2 regions of the Streptomyces sp. NPDC126503 genome follow, and region 1 is predicted to be linked to the other one. Evidence: predicted binding sites of a transcription regulator. Region 1 holds the regulator's gene; the other holds the start of a gene.

Region 1 (5,015 bases):
GCGCCCTGCCTGCTCGACCTCTCCCTGCTCCACCCCGACCCGGACGACGCCCAGTGGCTCCGGCCGGTTCCGCCCTCCGCCGCGCTGGCCCAGCTTCTGCAGCCCATCGAACGCGAGATCCTCGAACGCCGCCGGCTCACGGTCGCCCTCTCCGACGCGTTCGAGCCGTTCATGGCCATCAGCGCCCTCGACTCCGCCAACACCCATGCCATCACGGTGCTCGAAGGCATCGACCGGATCAACACCACCCTCGACCGGGTCGTCGCCAACTGCCGCAAGGAACTCCTCACCGTCCAGCCCGGTGGCGGCCGTCCCGCCCACGCCCTGAGCGAGGCCCTCCAGCGGGTCTCCCCGCTCCTCGGCCGCGGCATCGACATGCGCACGCTCTACCAGCACACCGCGCGCCACACCGAACTCACCCTGGCCTACCTGGAACACGTCGGCCCCGAGGTCCAGGTCCGCACGCTGGAACAGATCATCGACCGGCTCATCATCGTGGACCGCGAGGTGGCCTTCATCCCGGCCCGCAGCGACCGCCAGGTCGCCCTGGAACTCCGCCACCCCGGCCTGGTCGCCTACCTCGGCGGCGTCTTCGACCAGTTCTGGCAGCTGGCCGTGCCGATCCGCGAGGAGATCCCCTACGACATCAAGACCGACGACATCAGCGGCGTGCAGCGCTCCATCGCCCGCCTCCTCGTCGAAGGCCACGTCGACGAGGCCATCGCCCGCCGGCTCGGCATGAACGTCCGCACCTGCCGCGCCCACATCGCGAAACTCGCCGCCGCCCTCGGCAGCGGCAGCCGCGCCCAGCTCGGCTACCTCATCGCCCGCTCCGGCATCCTCGACCAGGACGCCTGAGCCCCCGCCCGCCCCCGGACGCCCGGCGCGAGACGCGCCCGCGCCCCGACGCCCGCCCCTTGGACCCTCACCCCATGTACGTACAGATCGACCTCGACGGCCCCGCCGGGACCCTGCGCGTCTCGGGGCACGGGCTGCCCACCGTGGAGCTGGTGCGCGCGCCCGGGACCCGCCCCGACGCCCACACGCCCATCGGCACCCGCGAGGCGGCCCTCCTGCGGCTCACCGTGGACGGCGAGCCCGCCGTCGTCCGGCCGGCCCGAGGACGGCTGCTGCGGCGCTCGTACCGGGTGGACGTACGGACCGGCGGCCACCGCCACCGGCTCGTACCGACCTCGTACGACACCAGCCGGCTGACCCGCGACGGGCGGCGCGTCGGCAGCCTGATCTCCTCCGGGGACGGGCGGGTCACCGACACCTGGGAGGACGGCGCGACACCCCTGGACATCGCCGTCGGCACCGCCCTGGCCGCCGCCTTCGGCACCGGGGCCGCGCCCTGGTTCGAGACCGTCGGCGACATCGTCTCCGAGCTGATCCCCTGAACCCGGGCCCCGTACGGCGAGAGGCCCCTCCACACCCGTGGAGGGGCCTCTCGATCACCGGCAGCCGGCGAGGTCAGTCGCCGCGCCCCGGCCGCCAGACCACCAGCGCGCTCGCCTGCTGCACGTCCTGATAGGGCACCAGATCCCGCCGGTACGAGGCGTGGACCTGAGCCTCGCGCTGCCGCATCGCCGCCGCCGCGCCCTCGACCGCGGCGGTCAGCTCCGCGACCCGGTTCTGCAGCGCCGCGACCTGGTTCTCCAGCTCGATGATGCGCTTGATTCCGGCCAGATTGATGCCCTCGTCCTGCGACAACTGCTGCACTTGGCGGAGCAGTTCGATGTCCCGGGCCGAGTAGCGCCGCCCGCGGCCCGCCGTGCGGTCGGGGGAGACCAGACCGAGGCGGTCGTACTGCCGCAGGGTCTGCGGATGCAGACCCGAGAGCTGGGCCGCCACCGAGATGACGTACACCGGGGTCTCGTCGGTCAGTTCGTACGGATTGCGTCGGCGCCCTTCCACCGGGTCACGCTCCCTTCGCTGCCTGGAACAGCTCCGCCCTCGGGTCCTCCGAGGCCGTCGCCTCGCGGTAGGTCTCCAGGGCCTCACGGGCCTTGTCGTCCAGCTCCTTCGGCACCGCGACCTCGATCGTCACGAGGAGGTCGCCGCGGGTGCCGTCCTTGCGGACCGCGCCCTTGCCACGGGCGCGCATGGTGCGGCCGTTCGGAGTGCCCGCGGGCAGCTTGAGGGTGACCGCGGGGCCGCCGAGCGTCGGCACCTTGATCTCGCCGCCGAGCGCCGCCTCCACGAAGGAGACCGGCACCGTGACGGTCAGGTTGTCGTCCTTGCGGCCGAAGACCGGGTGGGCGTCGACGTGCACCACGACGAACAGGTCGCCGTTGGGCCCGCCGCGCTCGCCCGGCGCGCCCTTGCCCCGCAGCCGGATCTTCTGGCCGTCGGACACGCCCGCCGGGATGCGGACCTGCATGGTGCGGGAGGACTTGGCCCGCCCGCTGCCCTTGCAGACCTCGCACGGGTTCTCGGCGATCAGGCCGCGGCCCTTGCAGTCCACGCACGGGTCGGTGAGCGAGAAGCCGCCGCCGCTGCCGCGCGAGACCTGTCCGGTGCCGACGCAGGTCGGGCACACCCGGGGGGTGCCGTTCTTGTCGCCGGTGCCCGAACACGCCGCGCACGGCTGCTGGCTGGACATCCGCAGCGGTACGGTCGCGCCCTCGATGGCCTCGGTGAAGCTGAGCGTCACCTCGGACTCGATGTCGGCGCCGCGGCGGGGCTGGGTGCGGGCACCCGCGCCGCCGCGGTTGAACAGTCCGCCGAAGACGTCCCCGAGGCCGCCGCCGAAGCCGCCGGCCCCGGCGGGACCGCCCTGGGCGCCGCCGAAGAGGTCGCCCAGGTCGAAGTTGAACGAGCCGCCGCCCGGGCCGCCGGCCCGGAAGCCGCCGTTCCCGAAGAGGGCGCGCGCCTCGTCGTACTCCTTGCGCTTCTTGGGGTCACCGAGGATGTCGTTGGCCTCGGAGATCTCCTTGAAACGCTCCTCGGCCTTGACGTCACCCTTGTTGGCGTCCGGGTGGTTCTCGCGGGCGAGCTTCCGGTACGCCTTCTTGATCTCGGCCTCGGTGGCGTCCTTGGGGACGCCGAGGACCTTGTAGTAGTCCTTCTCGACGAAGTCCTTCGTGCTCATCGACGTCCCTCCTTCCGGACTGCTCCGGCACTCATGGCGTCACCCATGGCGTCACCCCTCGTCGGGGGCACCGCTCTCCTCGTCGGACGCCTGCTTCTCGTCCTTGGCGCCCGACGTGCCGGCCGTGCCCGCCGCGCCCGGCTGGGGCTCGGCGACGGCGACGCGGGCGGGCCGGATGGTCCGCTCGCCGATCCGGTACCCCGGCTGCAGGATCGCCACGCAGGTCGTCTCGGTGACGTCCGGCGCGTAGCTGTGCATCAGGGCCTCGTGGATCGTCGGGTCGAAGGGCTCGCCCTCCTTGCCGAACTGCTGCAGGCCCATCTTGGCGACGACGGTCTCCAGCGACTCGGCCACCGACTTGAAGCCGCCGACCAGTTCGCCGTGCTCCCGCGCGCGGCCGATGTCGTCCAGCGTCGGGAGCAGCTCGGTCAGGAGGCTCGCGACGGCGATCTCCTTGACCGTGACGCGGTCCCGCTCCACCCGGCGGCGGTAGTTCTGGTACTCCGCCTGGAGGCGCTGGAGGTCCGCCGTGCGCTCGCCGAGCGCGGCGCGGGCCTGGTCCAGCTCGGCGGTGAGGCCGACGGCCTCCTCCGGCTGCTCGCTCTTCGCGTCCCCGGCCGGGGCCGCCGTGTCCTCGGGGGACTCGGCGGTCTCGGCGGCGTCCTCAGGGGTGGCGCCGGAGGGGACGTCGGGCTTCTCCTCGAAGCCCGGAGTCTCCTCGGTCACGCCTGGCCACCCTTCGGCTTGTCCTCGTCGACGATCTCGGCGTCGACGACGTCGTCGTCCTGCGCCTGGCCCGCGTCGCCACCCGCGGCCTGGGCGGCCTGGGCGTCGGCGTAGAGGGCCTGGCCGAGCTTCTGCGAGACGGCCGCGACCTTCTCGGTGGCCGTGCGGATCTCGGCGGTGTCGTCGCCCTTGAGCTTCTCCTTCAGCTCGCCGAGCGCGGTCTCGACCTCGGTGCGGACGTCACCGGGGACCTTGTCCTCGTTGTCCTTGAGGAACTTCTCCGTCTGGTAGACGAGCTGCTCGCCCTGGTTGCGGGACTCGGCGGCCTCGCGGCGGCGGTGGTCCTCCTCCGCGTACTGCTCGGCCTCCTGGCGCATCCGGTCGACCTCGTCCTTCGGCAGCGAGGAGCCGCCGGTGACGGTCATCTTCTGCTCCTTGCCCGTGCCCAGGTCCTTCGCGGTCACGTGCATGATGCCGTTGGCGTCGATGTCGAAGGAGACCTCGATCTGCGGGACGCCGCGCGGGGCCGGCGGGAGGCCGGTCAGCTCGAACATGCCGAGCTTCTTGTTGTACGCCGCGATCTCGCGCTCGCCCTGGTAGACCTGGATCTGCACCGACGGCTGGTTGTCCTCGGCCGTCGTGAAGATCTCGGACCGCTTGGTCGGGATCGTGGTGTTGCGCTCGATGAGCTTGGTCATGATGCCGCCCTTGGTCTCGATGCCGAGGGACAGCGGGGTCACGTCGAGGAGCAGGACGTCCTTGACCTCACCCTTGAGGACACCGGCCTGGAGCGAGGCGCCGATGGCGACGACCTCGTCCGGGTTCACACCCTTGTTGGCCTCCTTGCCGCCGGTCAGCTCCTTGACGAGCTCGGCGACGGCCGGCATGCGGGTGGAGCCACCGACGAGGACGACGTGGTCGATCTCGTTGATGGAGATGCCCGCGTCCTTGATGACGTTGTGGAACGGGGTCTTGCAGCGGTCCAGGAGGTCCGCGGTCAGCTGCTGGAACTGGGCGCGCGTGAGCTTCTCGTCCAGGTGCAGCGGGCCCTCGGCGGAGGCCGTGATGTAGGGCAGGTTGATCGAGGTCTCCGTGGAGGAGGACAGCTCGATCTTCGCCTTCTCGGCGGCCTCGCGCAGACGCTGGAGCGCCATCTTGTCCTTGGCGAGGTCCACGCCGTGGCCGTTCTGGAACT
Region 2 (5,015 bases), on a different contig from region 1:
GGGAAGAGGGCGGCCAGCCGGGGCAGCGCGGTGCTCCCGCCGGCCGGGCCCACGGGACCGGCCGGTGACCCGCCGCCCCCGTCCCAGCCGCCGGAGTCCCCGGCCTCGTCATCCCCGTCGAGGCGGTCGTCTTCACCGTCCCGTTCCCCGTCGGCGTCCGGCTCCTCCGCGTCCAGGATGTCGTCGACCGCGGCGTGGAACTCCTCCCCCTCGTCGTCCTCCTGGCCGGTCAGCTCGTCGTACACGTCCTGCGCGACGTACTCGAGCTCCTCCCACTCCGGCCAGGCGTCGTCGTCCCACTCCTCCTGGTGGCGGCCCACCAGCGCCCGGACCTCCGGCACGTCCGCGAGCGCGTCCGGATCGGCGAGGACCGACTCGTACGTCTTCCGCCCCTGCCCCACCAGCCAGAGGGTGAAGTAGTGGAAGCCGTCGTCCGAGCAGCCCCCGCCCTCGATCAGGTCGGCCGCCCGCCACAGGGCCCGGGTGTCCGCCGCCTCGCACGCTCTCTCCAGCCGGACCTGGAAGGCCACGCTGTCGGCGGCCGGACGCCGCCGCAACTCCCCCGCCAGCCACTCCAGCCGCTCGTCCCGGTCGCCGGGTCGGCGGCTCAACTCGTCCATGAGAGCCCAGAAGGCGTCGTCGTTCATACCGTCGAGCATGCCAGCACCGGCCGACAACGGCGGTGGGGCGCCCCCCTTTCCGGGGAGACGCCCCACCTGCGTGCCCTCACGTCCCGTCAGGCCGCGACCGCCTCGACCGGCACCTCGGCCGGGGCCAGCGCGATCTCCAGGACCTGCCGGACGTCCGTCACCGGGTGGACCTCCAGCTTCTCCAGGATCTCGGCCGGGACGTCGTCCAGGTCGGCCTCGTTCCGCTTGGGGATCACGACCGTGGTGATGCCCGCCCGGTGCGCGGCGAGCAGCTTCTGCTTCACTCCGCCGATCGGGAGGACCCGGCCGGTGAGGGAGACCTCGCCGGTCATGGCCACGTCGGTGCGGACCAGCCGTCCGGAGAGCAGCGAGGCCAGCGCGGTCGTCATCGTGATGCCCGCGCTCGGGCCGTCCTTCGGGACCGCGCCCGCCGGGAAGTGGATGTGCACGCCCCGGTCCTTGAGGCCGGTGACGGGCAGTTCCAGCTCCGCGCCGTGCGAGCGGAGGAAGGAGAGCGCGATCCGCGCGGACTCCTTCATCACGTCACCCAGCTGGCCGGTGAGGGTCAGCCCGGCGGCGCCGGTCTCCGGGTCGGCGAGCGACGCCTCCACGAAGAGGACGTCACCGCCCGCGCCGGTCACGGCGAGGCCGGTGGCGACGCCGGGGACCGCCGTGCGCCGCTCCGCCGGGTCCTGGGCGGACTCCGGCACGTGGTGCGGCCGGCCGATCAGGCCCCGCAGGTCGTCCGGGGTGACGGTGCAGGGCAGCTCGCGCTCGCCCAGCTCGTGCTGGGCCGCGATCTTGCGCAGCAGCCGGGCGACGGACCGCTCCAGGGTGCGGACACCGGCCTCCCGGGTGTACTCGCCCGCCAGCTTGCGCAGGGCGGCCTCCTCCAGGACGACCTCACCCGGCTCCAGACCGGTCCGCTCCAGCTGCCGGGGCAGCAGGTGGTCGCGGGCGATGACGACCTTCTCGTCCTCCGTGTAGCCGTCGAGCCGGACCAGCTCCATGCGGTCGCGGAGCGCCTCCGGGATCGCCTCCAGGACGTTGGCGGTGGCGAGGAAGACGACGTCGGAGAGGTCGAGTTCGACCTCCAGGTAGTGGTCGCGGAAGGTGTGGTTCTGCGCCGGGTCGAGGACTTCGAGGAGGGCGGCCGCCGGGTCGCCCCGGAAGTCGGAGCCGACCTTGTCGATCTCGTCGAGCAGCACCACCGGGTTCATGGACCCGGCCTCCTTGATCGCCCGGACGATGCGGCCGGGCAGGGCGCCGACGTAGGTGCGCCGGTGGCCGCGGATCTCGGCCTCGTCCCGTACGCCGCCGAGGGCGACCCGGACGAACTTGCGGCCCATGGCGTGGGCCACGGACTCACCGAGGGAGGTCTTGCCGACGCCGGGCGGACCGACGAGGGCGAGGACGGCACCGCCGCGGCGTCCGCCGACGACGCCGAGGCCGCGCTCGGCGCGCCGCTTGCGCACCGCCAGGTACTCGGTGATGCGCTCCTTCACGTCCTGCAGGCCGGCGTGCTCGGCGTCCAGGATCGCCTGGGCGCCGGGGATGTCGTACTGGTCCTCGGTCCGCTCGTTCCACGGCAGTTCGAGGACGGTGTCGAGCCAGGTGCGGATCCAGGAGCCCTCGGGGGACTGGTCACTGGCCCGCTCCAGCTTGTCGACCTCCTTGAGGGCGGCCTCGCGCACCTTCTCCGGCAGGTCGGCGGCCTCCACACGGGCCCGGTAGTCGTCGGACTCGTCGCCCTCGGACTCGCCGTTCAGCTCGCGCAGTTCCTTGCGTACGGCTTCGAGCTGACGGCGCAGCAGGAACTCGCGCTGCTGCTTGTCGACGCCCTCCTGGACGTCCTTGGCGATGGTCTCGGCGACGTCCTGCTCGGCGAGGTGCTCGCGGAGCTGGGCGGTGGCGAGCTTGAGGCGGGCGACCGGGTCGGCGGTCTCCAGGAGTTCGACCTTCTGCTCGACGGTGAGGAAGGGCGAGTAGCCGGAGTTGTCGGCGAGGGCGCCGACGCCGTCGATCTGCTGGACGCGGTCGACGACCTGCCAGGCACCGCGCTTCTTGAGCCAGCTGGTGGCCAGCGCCTTGTACTCCTTGACGAGCTCGGCCACGGCGCCGGGCAGCGGGTCGGGGACGGTCTCCTCGACGGCGGTGCCCTCGACCCACAGGGCGCCGCCGGGCCCGGTCGTGCCGGCGCCGATGCGGACCCGGCCGCGTCCCCGGACGAGCGCGCCGGGGTCGCCGTCGGCGAGCCGCCCGACCTGCTCCACGGTCCCGAGGACACCGGTGGCGGCGTAGGTGCCGTCGACCCGGGGCACCAGGAGCACCCGGGGCTTGCCGGTCCCGGGGCGGGCCGCGGCCTGGGCGGCCTCGACGGCGGCCCGTACGTCGTTGTCGGACAGGTCCAGCGGCACCACCATTCCGGGCAGCACGACCTCGTCGTCGAGCGGCAGCACAGGCAGAGTGAGCGGCGCGGTCACCTTGGACTCAGAAGCCATGATCTCCCCTTCGGCAGTCAAGTTGAGCTGTACAGACTCAATGCTCATGAGCCGGTGAATGTTCCCCGGCCCGTGTTCGCTCTGAGCGATCACCGGGGGAACCGGCGTCCACCCGGCGCCCCGCCCCCGGGAGGGGCATGCTCGGACCATGACGCGACGCGTACGGGCACGGTGGTGCGGGGCCCTGCTCCTGACGGTGGTGGTGGCCGCGGGGGCGAGCGGCTGCGGGACGGAGGCGCCGTCTCCGCCCGGGCAGCCCTCCTCGCCCGCCCCGGCGACGACCGGGCAGGCCTCGCCGCCGCGCCAGGAGCCGAGCGGCCAGGAGGTGCTGGTGGAGGTCGTCGTCACGGGCGGCTTCGCCGGGGTGCGCAACCGGCTGGTCGTCCACGAGGACGGCGGCTGGACCCTGGACTCCCGCGCGAAGGAGCCGCGCGACGGCCGGATGACCCCGGACGGGGTGGCCCGGCTGCGGGCGGCGCTGGAGGACCCCGCGTACGACCGGGTGCCCGCCGAACCCACCGGCGAACCGGTCCGGGACGGCTTCCGGTACACCGTCACCCACGGGCAGCACCGCGTCGTCGCCACCGACGGCGCCGTACCGCCCGCGCTCCGGCGCGTCCTCGACGCCCTCCCGGAGGGCGGCCCGCCGACGAGCCCCTGATCCCCGCCCCGAGGGACGTACGGCCCGCCGTGAACCGAAGCGGCTCCGCCGGGCGATAGACAGGGCGTGAGACTGTTGCGCCCCTCAGGGGGAGGCCCTCGAAGGGACGACGAGGCGGAAGCACGGGCCGGGGTGAGCGGCACGGACGGGAGCGCCGGGCCGCCGGGCGGTGGTGGCGAGCGGACGGCCGGTGGACTGGCCGGCGCCGGTCGTCCGGGCGCCGGACCGGGAGACGTCGAGATCGCGGACGGGGCGGGGACGGCGGTCCGGGGGCGTCTCACCCGACCGGAGGTTTTCCGCCACGCGGCGGTGGGGCAGCCGCTGGCGCGGTCCTGCGAGGAGGACGCCTTCCGGAGACCGGGGCAGGAGCGCGCCGCCCTCGTGCACCTCGCCGTGCACGAGCGGCCGGCGCCGGCCCCGCCCGGGCACGGCACCGGTCCCTCCGGCGCCCAGGAGTACCTGGACCGGCCGCGCGCCAGGGCTCCCGCCGCCCAGCGCGCCTACCTGGCCCGCCGTCTCGCGGCCGACCACTGCCGCCCGGAGGAGGTGCCGGCCCCGTGAACCGCGGCTCCCCGTTCCTTCTGTACGCGCGCTCCCGTGGCCTGCCGGGGGCGGTCGCCGCCCTCGCCGGCACGGCGGCGGTCACCGCGTGGGGCGCCTGGTGGCCGGTCCCCCGTCCCGGTTTCGACCACGCGACCCGGCTGCCGGTGGTCGTCCTCGGCCCGCTGCTCGCCGCCGCGGGCGTCGGTACGAGCCCGCACACCCCGAGCGGCGTGCTGGACCGTACGGCGGTACGGCCCTGGTGGCGGCGGCACCTGGGCCGTCGCGGGGACGGCCTTCGTGCTGGGCACGGCGCTCTGCGCCTGGCGGGGGCCCCGGCCCACGGGCGGCTGACTTCCCGAACCACGAGGGGGCGAATTTCGGCCACCGCCGGAGCCAGGGCCGGACCCGTACCCCCGCCACCCCGTCCGGCCCGGGACCCCGCGCCCGGCCCCATAAGGCGTTTGTCCCGCCCCCGCCCCGCCCGACAGGATGACCGGGAGCCGTCAGCTGCCGAGACGAGAGCGGAGTGAACCCGATGTCCAGCCCCGTCACCCTCGACCGCCGTGAGGGACCGTACGGAGAAGTGGTGCTGCGGCGGCGCGCCGAGCACTTCGAGATCATCGCCAACGGCACGTTCCTGATGGACACCTCCGACGGGCG

The links. Region 1 encodes HspR, which represses chaperone genes until heat shock. Its sites were predicted from a motif close to TTGAGNNNNNNNNNCTCAA; they were not measured.
Region 2: a site for HspR is predicted at 3,174-3,192, ahead of lon (endopeptidase La). Genes of this name have one in related genera too.

The regions. Positions count from the first base shown of each region.
Region 1 covers NZ_JBEORS010000002.1:262,596-267,610, reverse strand. The annotation lists gene ABTY40_RS04025 (helix-turn-helix transcriptional regulator) at 1-858, shown strand, start outside; gene ABTY40_RS04020 (hypothetical protein) at 933-1,400, shown strand; gene ABTY40_RS04015 (heat shock protein transcriptional repressor HspR) at 1,474-1,917, opposite strand; gene dnaJ (molecular chaperone DnaJ) at 1,922-3,094, opposite strand; gene grpE (nucleotide exchange factor GrpE) at 3,146-3,820, opposite strand; gene dnaK (molecular chaperone DnaK) at 3,817-5,015, opposite strand, start outside.
Region 2 covers NZ_JBEORS010000009.1:114,804-119,818, reverse strand. The annotation lists gene ABTY40_RS14720 (DUF4240 domain-containing protein) at 1-647, opposite strand, end outside; gene lon (endopeptidase La) at 737-3,151, opposite strand; gene ABTY40_RS14710 (hypothetical protein) at 3,300-3,812, shown strand; gene ABTY40_RS14705 (hypothetical protein) at 3,945-4,373, shown strand; gene ABTY40_RS14700 (spermidine synthase family protein) at 4,891-5,015, shown strand, end outside.